DNA from 3 places in the Thioalkalivibrio sp. ALE16 genome. Region 2 is predicted to be linked to each of the others. Evidence: predicted binding sites of a transcription regulator. Region 2 holds the regulator's gene; each other region holds the start of a gene.
The links. The regulator sigma-54, encoded in region 2, starts transcription at its own class of promoters, with help from an activator protein. The targets are predictions, from matches to a motif close to TGGCANGNTNCNTGCTT.

Region 1 (7,177 bases), on a different contig from region 2:
AGCTTGGTGGAGGTCATCGAGCCCTCGTAACGCCCGATGCCGTACTCGGCCAGGTGGTTGGCGCAGACCTTCGCCTGCTCCCACAGGGGCGCGACCAGGCCGTAGGTGGCGCCGCGGTGCTGCACGCACTCGCCGACCGCATAGATCGACGGGTCATAGGTCTGCATGGTGTCGTTCACCACCACGCCGCGCTCGCAGTGCAGCCCGGCGGACTCGGCCAGCGCGGTGTTCGGGCGGATGCCGACCGCCATCACCACCAGATCGGCATCGACCTCGCTGCCGTCGGTGAAGCGCACGCCGGTGACGCGGTCCTCGCCCAGGATCGTCTCGGTCTGGTGCGCCATGCGAAAACGCATGCCGCGCTGCTCCAGCGAGCCGCGCAGCATCCCGGCGGCCTCGGCATCCAACTGGCGCTCCATCAGGTGATCCATCAGGTGCACCACGGTGACCTCCATGCCCTGGCGCATCAGACCGTTGGCGGCCTCCAGGCCTAGCAGGCCACCGCCGATCACCACCGCATGCCGGTGTGCGCGACTGGCCGCGAGCATCGCGTCCACGTCGTGGATATCGCGGAAGGCGACCACGCCCTCGAGTTCGTGCCCCGGCACCGGGATCATCACCGGGTCGGAGCCGGTCGCCAGCAGCAGGCGGTCATAGGGCGCCTCGGTGCCGTCCTCGGCGATCACCCGCCGGTTTACGCGGTCGATCCGCTCAATGCGCTTGCCCTTGTGCAGGGTGATGCCGCGTTCGGCATACCAGGCATCGTCGTTCAGCATGATCTCGTCGACGGTCTTCTCCGAGGCCAGTACCGGCGAGAGCATGATGCGGTTGTAGTTGCCCCAGGGCTCGGCACCGAACACGGTGATGTCGTACATGTCCGGCTTGAGCTTCAAAAGCTCCTCGACCGTGCGCATTCCGGCCATGCCGTTGCCGATCAGGACCAGCCGCGGCTTGTCGTTCGCGGTATCCATCACGCGGCCTCCGACTCGGGGTTCTTGTGGCGCTCGTGGAGAAAGCGCAGCACCTCGGCCCGGTAGTGGTTGTAATCGGCGTTGTCGGCCATCGCCAGGCGCTCGCGCGGCTTCGGCAGGTCGATCTCCAGAATCTCGCCGATGGTCGCCGCCGGGCCGTTGGTCATCATCACGATGCGGTTGGACAGCAACACCGCCTCGTCCACGTCGTGAGTGACCATCAGCACGGTATTGCCCAGCTCCGACTGGATGCGCATCACCTCGTCCTGCAGGTGCGCCCGGGTCAGCGCGTCAAGCGCGCCGAAGGGTTCGTCCATCAGCAGGACCTTCGGCTCCATCGCCAGCGCCCGGGCGATGCCCACGCGCTGCTTCATGCCGCCGGAGATCTCGTCCGGGCGCTTGTCCAGCGCGTGGCTCATGCCGACCATATCCAGCGTCTGCAGGATCCACTCGCGGCGTTCGGCGGCGGACTTGGTGCCCTTGAAGGTCTTGTCCACCGCCAGCGCCACGTTGTCGCGCACGGTCAGCCAGGGCAGCAGGGAGTGGTTCTGGAACACGACACTGCGATCCGGACCCGGCTTGCTGACCTCCTTGCCATCCAGGATCACCGCGCCGGTGCTGGTCTCCAGCAGCCCGGCGACGATGTTGAGCACCGTCGACTTGCCGCAGCCGGAGTGGCCGATGATGGAGATGAACTCGCCGCGGTCCACGTGCAGGTCGACGTCGCGCAGCACCTCGCTGGCCGTCGGGCCTTCGCCAAAGGTCTTGTGGACGTGTTCGATGGAGAGATAGCTGGTCATGATGATTCTCCTTTGAGGGGGCCGGCTCAGCCGGCCTGCGTGCCGCGGGTGACCCAGTTGCCGACGATCGCGACCAGACGGTCGAGGAAGAACCCGACCAGGCCGACGTAGACCAGGGCCAGCACGATGTCGCTGAGCATGGAGGCGTTCCAGGCATCCCAGATGAAGAAGCCGATGCCGACCCCGCCGATCAACATCTCGGCGGCAACGATCGCCAGCCAGGCGAGGCCGATGCCGATGCGCAGACCGGAGAAGACATACGGCGCGGCGGCCGGGAGCATGATCTTGGTGAAGTACTCGAAGCCGTTCAGACGCAGCACGCGGGCCACGTTCACGTAGTCCTGCGAGATGTTCCGGATGCCGACCGAGGTGTTGATGATGATCGGCCAGATCGCGGTGATGAAGATCACGAAGATGGCCGACGGGTTGCTGGCCTGGAAGGCAGCCAGGGAGATCGGCAGCCAGGCCAACGGCGGTACAGTGCGCAGCACCTGGAACAGCGGGTCCAGCCCGCGCATCGCCCAGGTGGACTGGCCGACCAGCACGCCGAGACCGATCCCGGCCACCACCGCCAGGGCATAGCCGTAGGCCACACGTTCCAGGCTGGCAAGCAGCTGCCAGGCCATGCCCACGTCGTTGCCACCGTGGTCATAGAACGGATTGACGATCAGTTCCCAGGTGTCGGTGATCACCTGACTCGGGCCGGGCAGTACGGCTCCCTGGGAGGACGTCATCATTTCCCACAGAAACAAAAAAATCGCGGTCACGATCACCGGGGGCAGCACCACGGTGGCCGCGTGGCGCATACGCCGGCCCCAGAGCCCGGGGTCGGGCGGCGGGGCACCGCCGGAACGGGCCGACGGCGGGGCCGAGCGGGCCACCGGGGCCGTGGAGGTCTCCGCGGCCGCCGGACGTTCGCGCCCGGCGCCGAAGGTCATGTTGCGATCGAGAATGGCACTCATCATCGAATCCTCTTGAATCGTCTGTGCAGGTGTCGGCGGGCCGCCGCGTCAGGACGCGATCGCCTTGATCTCCAGGCTGTCGAGGTAGGCCTGCGGGTCTTCCGGGTCGAAGACCTTGCCGTCGAAGAACGTTTCCTGGCCGCGCGAGGTGGATTCGGGGATGTCGGCCGAATCGATGCCAAGCGTGTCGGCCGCCTCGCGCCAGATATCCTCGCGGTTGACCTCGTCTACCAGGGCCTGCATGTCGAGATCCGGCGGCAGGTAACCCCAGCGGATGTCCTCGGTAAGGAACCACAGGTCGTGGCTCTTGAAGGGATAGGAGGCCTGGTCCTTCCAGTAGCGCATCTGGTCGGGGTGGTCCTCGACCACGCGGCCGGTGCCGTAGTCGAAGTTCCCCTGCATGCGATCGATGATGTCGGCGTACGGGGCGTGGATGTAGCGCCGGCGCGAACAGATCTCGGCGACCTCTTCCTTGTTCGCCGGATCCTCGCAGTACATCTGCGCCTCCATTACCGCCATTGTCAGGGCGCGGGCCGCATTCGGATTGGCTTCCACCCAGTCCGCGCGCATCCCCAGCGCCTTTTCCGGGTGGTTGTGCCAGAGCTCGCCGGTGGTGTTCGCGGTGTAGCCGATGCCCTGGTTGATCAGCTGCATGTTCCAGGGCTCGCAGACACAGAAGGTGTCCATGGAACCGACGCGCATGTTGGCGACCATCTGCGCCGGCGGGACGACGATGGTGGCGATGTCGCGATCCGGGTCGATCCCACCGGCGGCCATCCAGTAGCGGATCCACAGGTCATGGGTCCCGCCGGGAAAGGTCATCGCCGCGCGGATGTCGTCACCGCCGGCGGCCTTCTCGGCCAGCGCGCCCTTGAACTCGGTCGTGTCGGTCCCGACCTTCAGGTCCGCGTATTCGTCGCCCACCGAGATGCACTGCCCGGCCAGGTTCAGCCGCGCGAGGATCGTCATCGGCGTGCCACGGCGGTGGATCAGGTAGGGCATCGGCGTCAGGATGTGCGAGCCATCGATACCGCCGCGGCGCGAGCCCAGTTCCAGGTTGTCGCGCACCGTGCCCCAGGAGGACTGCTTCAGCACCTGCACGTCGGGCATGCCATGGGCGGCGAAGAATCCCTTCTCCAGCGCGACGAACAGCGGCGCGGCGTCGGTCAGGGCGATAAAGCCCAGCTTCGCCTCGGTCGTCTCCGGCTTGCCGTTGCCGGCCTTCGCATAGCCCCACGGCGCGGCCCCGGAAACACCCAGCGCGGTCGCGCCGATCCCGGCGGCCATGCCGCCCAGGAAACGCCGGCGCGACAGGCCGGAGGTCTTTTTCGTGTCATTCGTGTGATCGGTCATTGCGGGTTCACTCCCCTTGTCAGCAAACACATCCCAAAAACGAAAAAAGGCGTCACATCAGCCCGGCCGCGTTTGCAGCCGGGTGATGGACGCCTTTGTCCAGTCCCTTGGGAGGCCCGGTCGTCGGGTCTCCCTGTTGTCAGGCGACGAACCGCCGTTGGCTCGTCTTGCTCAATGTCTTGCAGGAGGTGTGCCAATTAGCCGTTGCTAATCGACCCCGCCAGAAACAATCGCGCCATGGCGCGGGAAAATCGGATGGTTCGCCGTATGGAGTCGAACGCTTTCGGAAAACCCGGCGCCCGGGAGACGATCCGCAAGGCACCAGACTGGGGCGCGCTTGCGGTGCAGATGAACCGCGCTGGTGCACTACCTGTAGGAGCCGCCCTGGCGGCGAAGCCCCTGCCAGTCGCGGACACTGGCAGGGGCTTCGCGGGCAAGCCCGCTCCCACAGGGCCGGCATCCATTTCCCGGGGAGTTAGCTACAGGCCGCCCTTGCCCAGCAGGTCGGACATCGCGACGGTCGCCTCGGCGACCTCGGCCAGGCGCCGGTTCTGGTTCATCGCCGTCTGGCGCAGGAGCTTGTAGGCCTGGTCCTCGCTGAGGCCGCGGTGCTGGATCAGCAGCGCCTTGGCGCGCTCGATGGTCTTGCGCTCGGCCAGGGCCTGGCGTGCCGCATGCAGCTCGTCCTCCACCGACTGCAGCCGGGCCGCCTGGCGCTGCACCAGGTCCATCACCGAGTGTCCGACGATCGGTACGTTGAGTGCGGCATCGCCCTCCTCCTGCGCGGGCTCCAGGCCCTCCGGCGCGCCGAAGAACACCGCATACGGGACGCTGTCGCGCAGTTCCGACTCGGCGAGTTGCGCGACCCGGTCACGCACCGCGCCGAGGTCCGCGCGATCCGCCGTGATGCGTGCCGAGCAGCACTCGTTCAGGTGCATCTCCAGCAGATCCTCGATCTCCTTCATCGCGTCGATGCGCGCGGTGGTACAGGCAAACCATTCCTCGGCCCGGGCGGGGTCGTGGTGCCCGGAGACCTCGGTACAGGCCCGGCGGCGCAGACGCTCGATGTCGGCGGCGAAGGCCGCCGTCTGCAGCTCGCGCCAGGCGGCACAGGCCGCCGGTGCCGCGAACTCGGAGAAGATGCGGAACGCCCGTTCCTGGGCATCGATCCGATGGACCAGCGCCTGGCGCAGTTCGGGCTCGAAGTTCGCGGCGCCAAACCCGGCGGCCCCGATCGCGCGCTCCTGCCCTGCCAGTTCCTTGCCCTGCATGAAGTTCAGCAGGGCCACCAGGGCCCGCGAGACCTCGGGATCGGTCGCCGAATCCGCAGCCTCGAACACCAGGGCCATCAGGGCGCGAATCAGCTCGCTGAAGCCGCGGGTCGAGTCCATCGGGCTCAGGGTCAGCTCCAGGACCTCCTCGCGCAGGCTGCCCAGGCCGGACAGGCCATGCAGCGCCAGCGCCATGCGCCCCAGCAGCCGGCTACGGCCATGGGCGCAGGCGTCCGGGGCCAGCCAGCCATCCAGGTGCTCGCGGAACGCGGCCGCGGCGGCGTCCGACTCGGCCCGGTACTGCTCCAGTTCGCGGGTATAGCGCTGGCCGCCGGACCCGATCCAGAGGCTGGAGGCCCCGCGCTCGCGCTGCAGGGCATGCACCAGCGCACGGATGCGCCCGACCAGCTGCACCGCCTCCAGCAGGCGCTCCAGGCTCACCACCTCGCACTTGCGCGAGGCGACCAGGAAATCGCCAATGGACTCTTCGAGGGAAAAATTAGGGGATGTGTTCTGGGTCATGCTCGTCGTCCGTGAATCACTCCCGGAACAAACAAGCATGCGATGTGCCAGTTCGATCGACTGGCAGCGGGGGTACAAACAAAAACGGGTGGGGCATCACGCCCCGCCCGCGGAACGGCACGGCCGATCAGAAGCTCATGGAGCGGTCGAACTCGGCGACGGCCTGGACGTAGTGGCCCATGCCGGCCATCTCGGCGTTCGGCAGGAAGTTGTGCTCGCCGACGTCGCGACCCTTGGCGCAGGCCTCGCAGGCCCAGAACGGGACGCCTTCACTGACCAGCGAATCCACGATGTCCTTCATTGCCGGCATGTTGTGGCCGACGATCTTGTCGTACACGTTGCGGTTGGCGATGTTCACCGCCTCGCCCTGCAGCCAGACGGTAACATCGTGGCCCTGCTGCTTGGCCACATTGGCGGCGATCATGCCAAGCGTGGCGCGGGTCGGGTCGTCGGTACCGGCGGTGACGGCAACAATAAAGCGCATGGGAGTCTCCCGGGGTTGAAAAGGTGCGAAAACGGTAGCGGCCGGTGATCGCGGCGTCGATTTCCCACAAGCGGCGGGGAAACACTCGGGTCAGGGGGTGCCGCGGGCCGTGACGCTGTTGCGGTAGAGCTTGAAGGCCATCAACAGCCACGGTGTGGCGTGGAGGACCAGGTCAAGAATGTCCGGTAGCCGCGTCAGCTCACCGGCGAACAGCCAGCGCAGTTTCTCCGCAACATGCGGCTCGGGGGTCCAGGGGGCCAGGCCGACGGTCGCAACCAGCAGGGCAAACAGCCACAGGGGTGCGCGATCGACCCAGTGAACGAAGGTTTTCATCGCGCGCATGCTACCCAAGCCCCGGCGGCGGCGCAGCCCGGAGCCGCGATCGTCCTTGCCCGCGCGGACCTGGATGACTAGAATCCTGCCAGCTTCAGGGGAGTAGCGACCCGGGTGGCCTGGCCTCACCGGGGTCTGCATCAACAGATTCGATCCTCCGCTCGGAGGACCGTGGTGCAGACAGCCCCGCCGCCGATGCGGCACCGGGCCCCGCGAGACCTGTGGCATGGCGCCCCGATCCGTGGCCGGGTGGGTGGTGCGATGTCACGTGTCTTGCACACCCACCCGGCCCGGAAGACCGTCATGGAAGCCCTGCTCGTCTCTACCGTCATCGTCGCCATCGCCGAGATGGGTGACAAGACCCAGCTCCTCGCGCTGCTCCTGATCTGCCGCTACCAGCAGACCTGGCCCATCATCTGGGGCATCGTGGTGGCGACCCTGGCCAATCACTTTCTCGCCGCGCTGGCGGGGGTCTGGATCG
Region 2 (7,177 bases):
AGCAGGTCCTGGAGCAGGGCCGGGCAGTGACCGCGCACGATGTCGGGGGCAATACGCGCAAATTCGGGGGCATCGTCGGCGATCAGGCGGTGCCCGCGCGAGATCAGCTCCAGCGCCACCTCGCTCTTGCCGACGCTGGAGGCCCCGCTGATCAGGACACCGATGCCGAGGATCTCCATGAACACGCCATGGCGCACCTCGAAGTGCGCCAGACGCTGCTGCAGGAAGTAGCGCAGCAGCGCGATGATCTCGTGGCTGCTGGTGCTGGAACACAGGATCAGCGGCAGCGCCTCCTGCGGGGCATGGGGCATCTCCGAGAACGGGCAGGTGTCCTCGGCGAAGATCACCGCGGTGGTGCCGGTGCGGGCCATCTCCAGGATCAGGTCGTTGCGCTGGTCGTCGCTGAGGCCGGCGATGTAGCGGGCCTCGAAGTCCCCGATGACCTGGATGCGGTTGGGTCGGATCAGGTTGAGGTGGCCGGCCAGAGGCAGGTCATCCCCGTCCTCGCCGACCAGCTTGCGGTCGGGGGCGGCGTGCTCGCCATGCACGAAGCGCAGATCCAGGCGGTTGCCCATAGCCTGGATCAGGCTCTCCACGTTGATGTCGCGGGCAATCCCGCCTTCGCCCAGTGCCTCGTTCATGAGCAGGGCCGGCGGGGATCGGTGGCGTGGCAGGGTGCGGGGCGCACGGGATCAGCCCTCGCGGAAGCGGCGGACGAGTTCCTGTTCCAGGCTGGCGGCATCGCCGGCCCGGCGCAGGGCGGCAATGGTGTCCGGTTGCGAAAGCCCGCGCGCCAGCTGGGCCAGCAGGTCGAGGTGATCGCTGGTGGCGGCCTCCGGGACCAGCAGGGCGATCAGGATGTCGACCGGCTCGTGGTCCATGGCGTCAAAGTCGACGCCGCTCTCCAGGCGCAGGACGGCCACGCGCGGAGCCTCGAGATCGGCCAGGCGGCCATGGGGGATCGCAACCCCATGGCCCAGGCCGGTGGAGCCCAGCTTTTCGCGCGCGGACAGGGCCTCGAAGATCGCGGTGCTGCCCGGTCCGCCGGCATCACCGCCGCCGGCGAGGAGTTCCGACAGGGCCTCCAGGGCCCGCTTCTGACTGGAGCATTCCGGCTCCAGGCGGATGCGCTCGGCGGTGATCAGCTCGGCAATGGACATGGGTCAGGAGGCCTGCTCGCGGTTGCGCTGGGCGCCCTCGGCCCGGTGATGATCCTTGACCTTTTCCTTGTGCTTGATCAGCTGGCGGTCGACCTTGTCGATCAGCGCGTCGATGGCGGCGTACATGTCCTCGTGGGAGGCCTCGGCGTGGATGTGATTGCCGCTGACCTGGAGATTCGCCTCGGCCTTGTTGAACTGGTTCTGGGTCTTCTCGTGGGTCAGCACGACGTGCACGTCGATGACCTTGTCGAAGTGGCGCTCCAGCTTCGCGAACTTCTCGTTGACGTAGTCGCGCAGGGCGTCGGTGAGGTCCACATGGTGGCCGGTCAGGTTGATCTGCATGGTCGGGACTCCTTGGTTACTTGTGGCCGGTGGGCATGGAGGCCATCTGCCGGCGTTCGCTGGATGAAGGGATGTGCATCGCCTCGCGGTACTTGGCCACGGTGCGACGCGCCACATTGATGCCCCGGTCCGCCAGGATCTGGGCGAGCCGGGCATCGCTGAGCGGCTTGTTCGCGGGTTCGTCGTCGATCAATTCGCGAATCATGGCACGGATGGCGGTGGCGGAACACTCGCCACCGTCGTTGGTGCCGACGTGGCTGGAGAAGAAATACTTGAACTCGAAGACCCCGCGCGGGGTGTGCATGTATTTCTGGGTGGTCACCCGGGAGATGGTCGATTCGTGCATCTCCAGGATCTCGGCGATATCGCGCAGGATCAATGGCTGCATCGCGACCTCGCCATGTTCCAGGAAGCCTTGCTGGCGATGGACAATCGCCTCGGCAACGCGGAGCAGGGTGTCGTTGCGGCTGTGCAGGCTCTTCAGGAACCAGCGCGCCTCCTGCAGCTGGTCGCGCATGAAGGCACTGTCGCGGGCATCCGATACCTGGCGCACCATGCCGGCGTAGAGGTCGTTGATACGGATGCGTGGCGCGATCTCCGGGTTCAGCTCCACGCGCCAGCCCTCCGGGGTGTGGCGCACGTAGACATCGGGCACCACGTATTCGGAGGTGGCGGCACTGATCTGCGCGCCCGGTCGCGGGTTCAGGGTGCGGATCAGGTCCAGGGCGCGCGCCAGTTCGTCCGGGTCGCGCACACCCGACTGGCGTTGCAGGGCTTTATAATCGCGCTTGCCCAGGCTGTCCATGCCGTGTTCCAGGATCGCCCGGGCGGCCTCGCGGGCGGGGGCGTCCGGGGCCAGTTCGCGCAGCTGAATCTCCAGGCATTCGCGCAGATCGCGCGCGCCCACGCCCAGGGGGTCGCACTGCTGGATCCAGTGCAGGACTGCCTCGACCTCATCCACGCCGACGGGCTCTTCCTCGCCGCGGCTGATGGTCTCGGCCAGGGCCTCGAGGTCGCCTTCGAGATAGCCGTCGGGGCTGATCGCGTCGATCAGGGCCGCGCCGATGCGCTGGTCGCGCGGAGTCAGGTGGCTCAGGTGCAGCTGCCACAGCAGGTGGTCCTGCAGGCCCTCGCCGTCGTCGTCGCTGGTGTTTTCCAGCGGGTCGCGGTCATCCACGCCCTTGGGGGCGGGCGGCGGTTCGTAGATGTCGTCCCAGCGGCTGTCGGTGGTGAGCTCCTCGGGAATCACCTCATCGCTGGTGGTAGTGGCCTCCATGCGGTCGCCTTCCACCACCTCGCCCTCCGCGTCCAGGCGCTCGGCCCCGCCCATGTCGTCCTCGTCTTCCACCTGTTCCAGCATGGGGTTGCTCTCCAGCGCCTGCTGGATCTCCACCTGCAGCTCGAGCGTGGACAACTGCAACAGGCGGATCGCCTGCTGCAGTTGCGGGGTCATGGTGAGCGTTTGACCCAGCTGAAGATTCAGGCCGGGTTTCAGCATTGGCTGTGCGGGTCGCGGGTGACCATAAGAGCAATCTTAAATGCTGCCTCGTGGTTTGTGCACCGGCGCGGGTTGTGCGCGTGCCGGAATCACAGGCGGAAATTCTCGCCGAGATAGACCCGGCGCACCTGGGGATCGGCCAGTAGCTCGTCGGGTGTCCCGGCGGCCAGCAGGCGCCCCTCGCTCAGAATATAGGCCCTGTGGCAGATCCCGAGGGTTTCGCGCACGTTGTGATCGGAGATCAGAACACCGATGCCGCGCGCTGCAAGGTGGCGAATTACATCCTGGATATCGCCCACCGAGATCGGGTCCACCCCGGCAAAGGGCTCGTCCAGGCAGATGAATTGCGGGTCACCGGCCAGCGCCCGCGCAATCTCGGCGCGCCGACGTTCGCCGCCGGACAGCGCGATCCCGGGGCTGTGGCGCACGGTCTCGAGCTGAAACTCCTCGATCAGGGCGTCGCCGATACGCCGGCGTTCGTGGCGGTCCAGTCCGGGGCGCAGCTCCAGCACGGCCTGCAGGTTGTCCCACACGCTCAGGCGGCGAAAGATCGAGGCCTCCTGGGGCAGGTAGCCGAGACCGGCGCGGGCGCGCACGTGGATGGGCGCGCGGGTGATGTCGTGCCCGCCCAGGGTGATGCGCCCGGCGTTAGGGCGGATCAGCCCAACCAGGCTGTAGAAGCAGGTGGTCTTGCCGGCGCCGTTGGGACCCAGCAGGCCGACCACTTCACCGGGTGCGAGGTCGACATCCACCTGGTCGAGCACGGTGCGCTGGCCGTAGCGCTTGGTCAGTTCGCGCCCGATCAGGCGATCACGGGCCTCGGCGGGTGCCGGCGCCGGGCTGGTGGCGGGTGCGTTCATTCGTCGTCGCGTGGCTGGATGGTGATGCGTACGCGTTCGCTGTCGCCCTCGCCGCGTTCGGCCTCGATCACGTCGGTGGTCAGGTCGTAGGTGATGCGCTTGCCGCGCGCCTCTTCGCGGGTGGTGATCACATGGGCCTGGTCGGTGAGGATCATGCGGTCCTCGTTCAGCAGGTAGTCGATGCGCAGCGCGGTGGCGATGCGCATCTCGCCGGTCTCGGGGTCGGGGGATTCCAGGCGGGCCGGCTCGCCGTGGGCCTCCATCTCGTAGGGGCGACGATCCCGGGTGCGCACGTAGACCGTGTCGGCCTCCAGCGTCATGTCGCCGCGGATCACGATCACGTCCCCGGTGTAGGTGCCCAGGCCCTGGCGTTCGTCCATCTCCGCGCGGTCGGCGGTGATCTCCACCGGCAGCGAGGGTCCCGATCCCTGCTGGCCCAGGGCCGGCGTCGCCAGCAGGGCGGAGAGGAGGCCGGCCGCCGCAAGCAGGCCCGGCAGGCGGCGGCTATTCGGGATCGGGGTCATGCGCGGGGTCCTCCTCGCTCGCCTCGCTGTAGAGCGAGTACACGTCATGGAACAGCTCTATGGTATCCGCTCGCGAGTCCACGCGCAGGCCGGTGCCGCGCTGGAACAGCCCGGGCTGGTTCAGGGTGGAGAGGGCCTTCGAGGTGGCGACCATGGTGTCTGTGGCGATGCGTACATCCCGCGAGTCGATCACCGTCTGCACGCGTTCGCCGCGGGCTGGTTGTACGCCGTGGGTGGGGCCGACCAGGTCCAGGGTTTCGTCAGCCGGGCGGTGCAGGGCCGCCGGGGCGGTCCAGCGCCATTCGATACCGCCATCGGCGAACAGGTCGAGTTCCGGGGCATCCACCCACTGCGGCCCGTCGCGGCCGAATTCGCGCAGTCGGGTGCCCTGCAGCCGGTGGGTCCGCTCACCGTCGTCGCCGGTGGCGTGCAGCGTGAATCCGTCGATCTGCAGGGTCACCTCGCCCTCGGGCGGGGTGACCTCGGCGGTTGCGGGGCTTGCGCACGCCAGCGTGAACAGGACCAACGGCGGCGCCAGACCGTACCGGTTGCGTCTCCGCCGGCTCATCCGTTCAGGTAGGTCTCGAGCAGGGCGTCCAGCCGGTCCTGCGCGGCCAGCAGCCCCTCGCAGGCCTCGCGCACGGCGCCGCGCCCGCCGTGGGCCTCGGTGACCCACTGGGCGTGGCGGCATACCAGCGGGTGGGCGTCCCCGACCGCGATCCCGAGCCCGACCCGCTGCATGGCCGGCAGATCGACGATGTCGTCGCCCATGAAGGCGGCTTCCGCCGGGTCATGGCCGGTGCGCTGCAGCAACTCGTGCAGGGCCTCGCCCTTGTCGCGGCGGCCCTGGATCAGGTGCTCCACGCCCAGGTCCCGCATGCGGTGTTCGACCACCCCGGAGGTGCGCCCGGTCAGGATGGCGATGTCGAGGCCGCCGTCCAGCGCCAGGCGGATCCCGTGGCCGTCGCGGCTGTTGAAGGCCTTGTACTGCTCGCCGCCATCGCCCAGGAACAGGCTGCCGTCGGTCAGCACGCCGTCCACGTCCAGAATCAGCAGGCGTACGGCTTGCTGGCGGGTGCGCAGGGTCGCGGCATCCAGGTTCATCAGGCCACCCCGGCGCGCAGCAGGTCGTGCATGTTGATCACGCCGACCAGACGCTGGTCGGTGTCGGTGACCGGCAGGGCGTTGATGCGCCGGCTCTCCATGGTCTCGAGTGCCGTGACCGCCAGCCAGTCGGGCTGCGCGGTGTGGCCGCCGGTGGTCATCGCCTCGCCGATGGTCAGGCCGTCCAGGCTGTGCCCGGCATCCAGGGTGCGGCGCAGGTCGCCATCGGTGAACACGCCCTGGATGCGGTCGTCGGCGCCGGCCACGATCACCAGCCCGAGGCCCTTGCGGGTGATCTCGAACAGGGCGTCCTTCAGCGGGGCCTCCGGCGTGATGCGCGGGATCGCGTCGCCGGTGTGCATGATGTCGGCGACATGCACCAGCAGCCGCCGGCCCAGCCGGCCGCCGGGGTGCGAGCGGGCGAAGTCGTTGGCGGTGAAGCCGCGTGCATCCAGTACCGCGACCGCCAGGGCGTCGCCCATCGCCAGCGCCGCGGTGGTGCTGGAGGTGGGGGCCAGGCCCAGCGGGCAGGCCTCGCGCTCGACACTGACATCGAGGTGCACGGTGGCGTCGGCGCCCAGGCGCGAGCCGGGGTTGCCGGTCATCGCGATCAGCGGCACGCCCAGGCGCCGGATCAGCGGCAGGATGGTGAGGATTTCGTCGGTCTCGCCGGAGTTCGACAGCGCGATGACCACATCCTCGCGGGTGATCATTCCGAGATCACCATGGCTGGCCTCGCCTGGGTGCACGAAGAACGCGGGGGTGCCGGTGGAGGCCAGGGTCGCGGCCAGCTTGCTGCCAATGTGCCCGGACTTGCCCATGCCGGTGACGATCACGCGGCCCTTGCACTCGAGGATGCAGCGGCAGGCCTCGAGGAAGCTGTCGTCGATGCGCCGGGCGAGGTTGTGCACGGCCTCGGCCTCGTCGTTGAGGACGGCCAGGGCCAGGTTGCGGGTGGTTTCGGGGTTGAAGTTCATGCAGTTGCCGTAATTCCCAAATAGACAAGGTAGCTTGCGAAGGCGATGAGGAGAAGGGCGCCCTGCCAGCGCAGGATCTGCCCCCGGCGGCCCAGCGCGATCAGGAACAGGGCCACCGTCAGTGCCAGCATCACGGGATAGTCGCGTGCCAGGACGTCGGCGTCGATTGCCAGCGGCGCGATCAGGGCCGGAACCGCCAGCACCGCGAGCAGGTTGAACAGGTTGGAGCCGACCACGTTGCCGATCGCCAGCCCCGCCTCGCGGCGGAAGGCGGCGACCACCGATGTGGCCAGCTCGGGCAGGCTGGTGCCGATCGCGACGATGGTCAGGCCGATGACCAGATCGCTGACCCCCAGTTGTTCGGCGATTTCCACCGCGCCCCAGACCAGGGCCTGGCTGCTGGCCAGCAGGAGCAGTAGCCCGAACACCAGCCAGGCAATCGCGGGACCGAGGCGATCGCTGTCCGGGATGGTCTCCACCATGCCGCGCACGACTTCGGGGGTATCCTCGCCCGAGGCCTGTTGCGCGCGGCGGGCGGTCAACGCCATCCAGGCGGTGAATGCGGTCAGTCCCGCGAGCAGGGCGATGCCTTCCATCCGGCCCAGCTCGCCGCCGACCAGCAGGAGCAGGACGCCGAAGCTGACCAGCAACAGGATCGGCAGTTCGCGGCGAACCATGCCGCGGCCGATCGCCAGCGGTGCGACCACCGCGG
Region 3 (7,177 bases), on a different contig from region 2:
GTCACCGGGCCCGCGATCGCCCTGCTGATCCTGCTCGACCGGCCGTTCACACTGATCTCCGCCATCCTGCCGCCCCTGCTGACCGCATTGACGGTGGCGATGCTGATGCACTTCTTCAACGCCATGCTGCACGCCGCGCAACGTGGCCACCGGGGGCGCGCGCGAGTGGAAGCGGCGCTTTCCGCCGTGGCCCGGCCCACGTGGTTCATGGCGCTGACCACGGCGGCGGGGCTCGCCTCGCTGCAGGTCAGCAGCATCCGGCCGATCGAGACCTTCGGCCTGATCGGGGCCTTTGGCGTCCTCGTCGCGGCAGCGGTCGTGCTGCTGATCCTGCCGGCGATCATGGTGCGCTGGGACCGTGGCAACTGGCTCGCGCCCCGGCGCGGGCTGCGCCTGCTGGACCGCGTGACGGCGCTGGCGGCACACCTGGCGATCCGCCGGGCCGGCTGGGTCCTGCTGGCCACGGCCATCCTGCTGGCGCTGGCCATCCCGCAGATCCGGCATGTCGAGGTCGAAACCGATCTCTACGCCTTCTTCGACGACAACCACTCGATCACCCAGGCGACCCGTGCGGTGGAGAACGAACTCTCCGGGGTGATGGCACTGGAGGTGGTGTTCGACGGGCCGGACTGGGACAGCCTGCAGGACCCGGAACGCATGCAGGCCATCCAGCGCGTGCAGGACTGGCTGGACCAGCGTCCCGAGGTGGACTACAGCCTGTCCCTGCCGGATCTCGTCGCCGAGATGCACTGGGCCTTCAACGAGGAAGACCCGGCCTTCCGGCGCATCCCGGACGACCCCAACCTGGTCGCCCAGTACCTGTTCATCTACGACGGCCGCGACCTGTTCGATGCCGTCGACCGCGACTTCGAACGCAGCCGCATCCTGCTCAACCTGAACGCCCACGGGGCACGGGCCATCAACGCGCTGATGGACGACCTGCGCGACCACCTGGAGGCCAACCCGCCAGCCGACCTGGAATGGGACATGGCCGGGATGGCCCGACTGTTCGCGGACCAGGAGCGGTTACTGATCGAGGGGCAGCTGCACAGCCTGTATGCCGTGGCCGCGATGATCACGCTGCTGATGCTGCTGATGTGGCGCTCGATCCCGCTGACGCTGCTCAGCATGATCCCCAACCTGGCACCGGTGGCGATGATCTTCGCCCTGATGGGCCTGCTCGGCATCTGGCTGGACATGGCCACGGCCATGATTGCCAGTGTCGCCATCGGCATCGCCGTGGACGACACCATCCACATCCTGCACAACTATCGCCAGCGCCGCGGGCGGGGCAGTCCGGTCGCCTGGGCGCTCGCCCGCAGCTTCCGCCGAAGCGGGCGCGCGATCACCGCCACCACCATCGTGCTGGTGGGCCAGTTCCTGCTGCTGGCCCTGTCCGACTTCCAGCCCACGGCCGCCTTTGGCTGGTTGACCGCCTTCGGGCTGATCGCGGCGCTACTGTTCGACCTGCTGGTACTACCGGCCCTGCTGGTCGTCGGGCACCGGCTCGCGCGGGCCCGCACGGCCTGACCGAGCCCCGGCCGCGCCTCTGGCGACCGGCCTGTCGAGATGCTTTACAAGCCAAGTGATCCGCACAACCCTATGTTTTTGCACATTCTTTACCGGTTTCTCCGGTTTCGGGCGTCCTGACGGCCTCATCCAGCCGGCCCGCTCGTCGACACCCTTTACAGTTCCCCGGCCAGAAGACCCTCCTGCGATCACGCGGTCCATGGCCCAGCAGCTGACCCCCAATTTTCTCCGTTCTTTTCAATGCCTTGCGACCCATCCGCCCTGAGCCTGGAAATTGGCACGGAGCCTGCTTTGTATTCAACCGAAAGCAACAGACACGGCCACCAGGCCAGACCCCGGCGATGGTTGAATCGCTGTAAATTGAGCATCAGGAGAGCCCCATGAACGCGAAAAAAGTACTTCTCGCTTCGCTCTTTGTCGGCATGTTCGCCGCCGGCGCGAGCACGGCGACAGCGGCAGAGATCATCGACTTCGACATCAACCTCGACGCCACGACGAACTACAGCGGTTCGGCCGAAAACATCCGCCGCATCCAGTTCGACCTGAACACCCAGACCTTCCAGTACGTTCAGGATCCGTTGAACCCGGTGCAGGCCGGCGATGTCTTCTATGACCGAGGCTACGGCGATGCCGGGTCCTACCGGACCTCGCTCGGCGGATCTGCTCCCCAGTCCGGGCCTGACTTCGTTGGGGCCACATACTCCATGGGGCTCCTCTGGGATGAACTCCGCGGGGTGGTCGCCAGCGCCGGCTACGTCGACGGTAACCCCGCAAACAACTACGTGGTCAACGCCAACTACACCTCGGTGGGCACCGACAACTTCCAGCTCTTCGTCTCCGACCTGAATCCCGGCTTCGGTCAGGACTATGAAGCGGCGGCGGCCCACTTCAGCGCTGGCGAACAGGTGATGGAGCTGGCCCTGAAGTCCGGCAACAGCATCCTGGAGTTCGACAGCGCGGGCGGGGACTTCATCGAAGGGACCTTCACCTTCGAATTCCAGGTCGTGAGCGTGCTCCCGGGCTTCTGGTTCACCGCTGACGGCATCGACTTCGCCGACCTGATCGAAGACGAAGAAGGCGCCCCGACGTTCATGGTCTCGGCCTTTGCCAGCGCCGGCACGATCCAGGAACCCGGTCCCGTGACGTTCTTCGGCGATGACGCCAACAACGTCTATGGCGACGAGCGCGAAGGGCAAGGCCTCTTCAGCGAGACCCAGTCGACCCACGACGGCAGCCTGCGCTTCGCGGTGCCGGAACCGGGCACCCTGGCGCTGATGGGCCTCTCCCTGCTGATCCTGGCGGGCTTCATCGGCGTCGGTGGCATGCGCCGCCGCTCCAACAGCACCCACCGCCAGGCCGCATAACACGCACCACCAACAGCCTTGGTGGCCACCCCCCCCTGTGGGGTCACCGAGTTAAGGGCTCCCTCCGCGGAGCCCTTTTTTCTGCCCGGCCCCGGCCCATACGGCAACCCCACGCCCAGCCCTGGGCATACCAACCATCACGCACCACCATCATCTACACCCCAGTCAGAGCCTTCCCCCACGCCCGTCAATCCGCCCCGGACACCACGCCCCCACACACCCGCGTCACCCCAGGTCCAGCGCTCCCCCACACCTCGTCATCCCAGCCGCAGCAAAGCGAAGAGCCGGGATCTCCCGACGCTGCCACCAACGCCACGCCAGCCCTGAAGATCCCGGATACCCGCTACGCGGTTTCCGGGATGACGAACAGGGAGGTGCGCGGTGGAAACATCCTTGTAGGAGCCTGCTTGCAGGCGAAGCCCCTGCCAGAGCCGGACGCGGGCAGGAGCATTCGCCTGCAAGCAGGCTCCCACAGGGGTCAAGGGGTCACATCAGGACATCCGGATTCCCCACCGCTGCACTCCCCCACACTCCGCCATCCCGGCCGTAGCGAAGCGAAGAGCCGGGATCTCCCACCCCCGCCACCGACGCCGCGCCAGCCCCCGGCAGCCCCCGGCAGCCCCCGGCAGATCCCGGCAGATCCCGGATAACCGCTGCGCGGTCTCCGGGATGACGACAGAGGGGTGCGCGGTGGAAACATCCTTGTGGGAGCCTGCTTGCAGGCGAAGCTCCTGCCAGAGCCGGACGCGGGCAGGGGCATTCGCCTGCGAGCAGGCTCCTACAGGGGGCGGAACAGGCCATCCAGATTCCCGGCCTCATACCCCCACACACCGTCATCCCGGCCGTGCAGGCGTACGGGCAGGCATGAAAAAAGGGGCTGCCTGTGGCAGCCCCTTCGAACGTCGGACCTCTTCGGGCTTACAGGCGGTCGAGCAAGGCCTCGGCGTCGGCCCGTTGCGGGAAGGCGTCGTGCGCATCCAGCAGTTGCCGCAGGCGGTCGGCGGCGGCGTCGCGTGCGCCCTGTTCGCTTTCCGCCCAGGCCAGGTGGTACTGGATGCCCGGATCCTCCGGAGCCAGCTCGTGCGCGCGACCCAGGATATCCGCGGCCTCGGCCGGCTCGCCCGCGTGGATCAGCACCACGGCCAGCGTGTCCAGCACCGGGGGCGCCTCCGGAGCGAGTTCGGCGGCCCGGCGCGCGTGTCCGAGCGCCTCTTCGGTCTCGCGTTCACGCAGGGTCCAGGCCAGGTTGTTGAGGGCAATCACGTCGTCCGCATCCTGCTCGACGATGCGGCGGTACGAGGCCACGGCGCCCGACTCGTCGCCGGCCCCCATCTGCTGCGCCGCATAGATGTGCCGGGTCGCCAGGTCCTGCGGGTGCTCGTCGAGCCAGCCTTCCAGCGTGGCCTGGCCGGCCTCGAACTCGCCGGATTCCCGTTGCGCGCGGGCCAGTTCATGGACCCAGTCCCGGCGCTGGCCACCCGGATCCGCCAGCGCGGCCCGGTAGTGCCGCACGGCGGCCGCGGGATCATCCCGCTGCAGGGCCGCACGTCCCAGCAGGGCCTGGACCTCGCTGCGATCCTCGAAGCGTTCTTCCAGCCGCTGCAGATGCGGCCGGGCGTCCTCCGTGCGCTCCTGGTTGACCAGCCCTCGAGCCAGCAGCACGCGGGCCCGGTAATGTTCCGGCTGGCGTTCCAGCAGCTCGCGCAGCGTGGCCTCGGTGGCGGCCTCGTCACCGGCCTGCGCATGCGCGCGGGCCAGGGCAAGCCGAAGGTTCACATTGTCCGGCGCCTGCCCGACGGCCGCCTCGAGACTGGCGACCGCGGCATCGGGACGATTAAGCGTCTGCTGGACATCGGCCAGCGCATACAGCAGATCGGGATTGTCCGGATGATGTTCACTCGCAGCCTCGAGCGTCTCCAGGGCCTGCTCGGGGCGGCCGCCCTGGAGCTGGATCTGGGCCAGCGCGAGATGCGGTGGCAGCATCTCGGGCTGTGACTCGATCGCCACCCGAAACCAGCGGGCGGCGCCCTGCTGGTCCCCGTCCTGGAGACTCAGGTTGGCCAGGCGCTGCGCGGAGCGGGCATGCCCGGGGTGGCGATCCTGAATCGCTTCCAGGACCTCCCGTGCCGCGCCACGGTTGCCGGCCTGCAATTCCAGGCTGGCAAGGTTCATCGCCACGGAGATATCGTCCGGGTCACGTTCGACCCCTTCGCGGAACGCGGCGCGCGCCTCGTCGGTCCGGCCCAGTCCCATCAGGGCGGCGCCCTGGAGACTCAGCGGGCCGGCGGCCTCCGGCTGCAGCTCCTGCAGGCGCTGGGCGCGTTCCAGCGCCTCGTCATAGCGACCCGCCTGCAACAGGTAGAGCACCATGGTGGTATCGACCTGTTGCGCCGTAACCTCGCCGCCACCGGCGGCACGCATCACGTCCAGGCCTTCCTCGGTCTCGCCACCCCGGAGCAGCGCCACCGCCAGGAGTTCCTGCAGGCCCTGAGAGCCGGGGCTCGCGGCCACGGCATCGCGCAAGGCTTCGATCCCGGCTTCGGAGTCGCCGGCCACCAGCAGCAGGCGCCCGCGCAGCTCCGCCATGTCGGCGGGATCGCCGGTGTAGTCGCGGCTGACCCGGTCCACGAACCGCAGCGCATCCTCCACCCGATCCTGTTCCAGATAGATCGCGGTCAGGGTACGGATGCCCTGCAGCGATCCCGGGCTCTCCTGCACATGCCGGTTCAGGTTGTGCTCGGCCTGCTCCAGATTGCCCAGGCTGCGATGCGCCAGGCCAAGCCCCAGCAATGCGGGGCTGTAGGTGCGATTTCCGGCCACGGCCCGTTCGAAACTCGCGCGCGCGTCGCTGTAGCGTTCCTCCTGCATCAGGAGCATCCCGTCCAGGTAATGCACGCCGGGATGCGACGAGCCACCCTGCATCAGGCCGTCGACGTCCGCCCGCGCCCCTTCATAATCGCCGGCATTCAGGCGCACCATCGCGCGCGCCATGTAGTCACGTCCGGAAGCCGGGCGCACCTCGATGGCCCGGGTGAAGGCCTCTTCCGCGCCCTCGGAATCGCCGGTGATACGGCGGTACTCGCCCAGCAGGCTCCAGGCATGCGCCAGCTCGGGGTCCTGATCGAGCGCCTGTTCGAGGGACGCCATCGCCCGCTCGGCATCACCCTCGGCCATCGCCAGATGGGCATGCGCCAGGGCCTGCAGCGGCGCCTGCTCGGACGCTTCGACCTGTGCCAGCTCGGCCTCCGCGGCGTCGCGCTCGCCCACGGCGGCAAAGGCGACCGCCCGCAGCGCGTGCAGCCGTGGCCGCTCCTCGGCGGCGAGATCCTCCGGCACCGACTGCGCCCGGATCCGCGCGAAGCGGTCGGTCGCGAACCACGCCTCGGCTAGCGGCAGCGCCACCTGCGCCTCCGGGATACCGAGCGACTGCGCCCGTTCCAGCTGGCGGCGGGCCTCCTCCGGGTTGTCCAGCTGCAGATACACCACGCCGAGACTGCGGCGCGTGGCCGGGGCATCGGTGTTCAGTTGCAGGGCGTTGCGATACTCGATGCGGGCGCCCCGGTAGTCCCCCTGCTCCTGCAGGGCCTGGGCACGGTCGAGGTAGTCCTGTTCGCTGGCCGTCCCGATCTGGTCACAGCCCGCCAGGCCCACGCCGGTGGCCAGGACCACCGCCAGTGCCAGCGGCTTCAGGCGTCCCGGCAGTATCCCATTGTGACGGGGCCGGGCCGGGCCGGATGCTTGTTTCGTGTATCGGGTAGTCACCATGGTGTGCCTCATCTGAGCCCGTACTTGTCGAGCAGGCCGTAGAGCGTTGGACGGGTAATGCCGAGGGTATCGGCCGCCTGGGCGATGTTGCCGTTGCAGCGGCCCATCGCCTTGATCACGGACTGGTATTCGGCCCGGTCGCGGGCCTCGCGCAGACGCTCCGGCGGCGCTTCCTGGTCGTGGTCCTCGAGCCCGAGGTCCTCCGCGGTCACCAGGTTGCCGTCGGCCATGATCACGGCGCGCCGGATCAGGTTTTCCATCTCGCGCACATTGCCGGGCCAGGGGTGGCCCTCGATCGCGCGCAGCGCGTCGGCGGTAAAGCCGCGGCGCGGCTTGCCCTGCTCGCGCGCGAAGCGCTCCAGCAGGGCGTGGGCCAGCAGGGTCGCATCCCCCTGGCGTTCGCGCACCGGCGGGATGTCGATACTGATCTCGCTGATGCGATAGAACAGGTCTTCGCGGAAGTCGCCCGCCCGGATCAGGGCCTGGAGGTCCTGATTGGTGGCGCCGATGATGCGGAC

Region 1: a site for sigma-54 is predicted at 5,913-5,929, ahead of F627_RS0102145 (nitrate regulatory protein). Genes of this name have one in related genera too.
Region 3: a site for sigma-54 is predicted at 1,806-1,822, ahead of F627_RS0103600 (PEP-CTERM sorting domain-containing protein). Genes of this name have one in related genera too.

The regions. Positions count from the first base shown of each region.
Region 1 is NZ_KB906355.1:37,808-44,984, reverse strand. Features, by position in the region: gene nirB (nitrite reductase large subunit NirB) at 1-971, opposite strand, end outside; gene F627_RS0102160 (ABC transporter ATP-binding protein) at 971-1,771, opposite strand; gene ntrB (nitrate ABC transporter permease) at 1,798-2,733, opposite strand; gene F627_RS0102150 (CmpA/NrtA family ABC transporter substrate-binding protein) at 2,782-4,086, opposite strand; gene F627_RS0102145 (nitrate regulatory protein) at 4,566-5,879, opposite strand; gene F627_RS0102140 (DsrE family protein) at 6,007-6,363, opposite strand; gene F627_RS0102135 (hypothetical protein) at 6,454-6,696, opposite strand; gene F627_RS0102130 (TMEM165/GDT1 family protein) at 7,000-7,177, shown strand, end outside.
Region 2 is NZ_KB906360.1:62,629-69,805, forward strand. Features, by position in the region: gene hprK (HPr(Ser) kinase/phosphatase) at 1-641, opposite strand, end outside; gene F627_RS0107455 (PTS sugar transporter subunit IIA) at 693-1,160, opposite strand; gene hpf (ribosome hibernation-promoting factor, HPF/YfiA family) at 1,164-1,502, opposite strand; gene F627_RS0107465 (RNA polymerase factor sigma-54) at 1,519-3,000, opposite strand; gene lptB (LPS export ABC transporter ATP-binding protein) at 3,090-3,860, opposite strand; gene lptA (lipopolysaccharide transport periplasmic protein LptA) at 3,857-4,384, opposite strand; gene lptC (LPS export ABC transporter periplasmic protein LptC) at 4,365-4,910, opposite strand; gene F627_RS0107485 (HAD family hydrolase) at 4,949-5,488, opposite strand; gene F627_RS0107490 (KpsF/GutQ family sugar-phosphate isomerase) at 5,488-6,465, opposite strand; gene F627_RS0107495 (calcium/sodium antiporter) at 6,462-7,177, opposite strand, start outside.
Region 3 is NZ_KB906356.1:20,764-27,940, reverse strand. Features, by position in the region: gene F627_RS0103605 (RND family transporter) at 1-1,530, shown strand, start outside; gene F627_RS0103600 (PEP-CTERM sorting domain-containing protein) at 1,911-2,894, shown strand; gene prsT (XrtA/PEP-CTERM system TPR-repeat protein PrsT) at 3,813-6,659, opposite strand; gene prsR (PEP-CTERM-box response regulator transcription factor) at 6,668-7,177, opposite strand, start outside.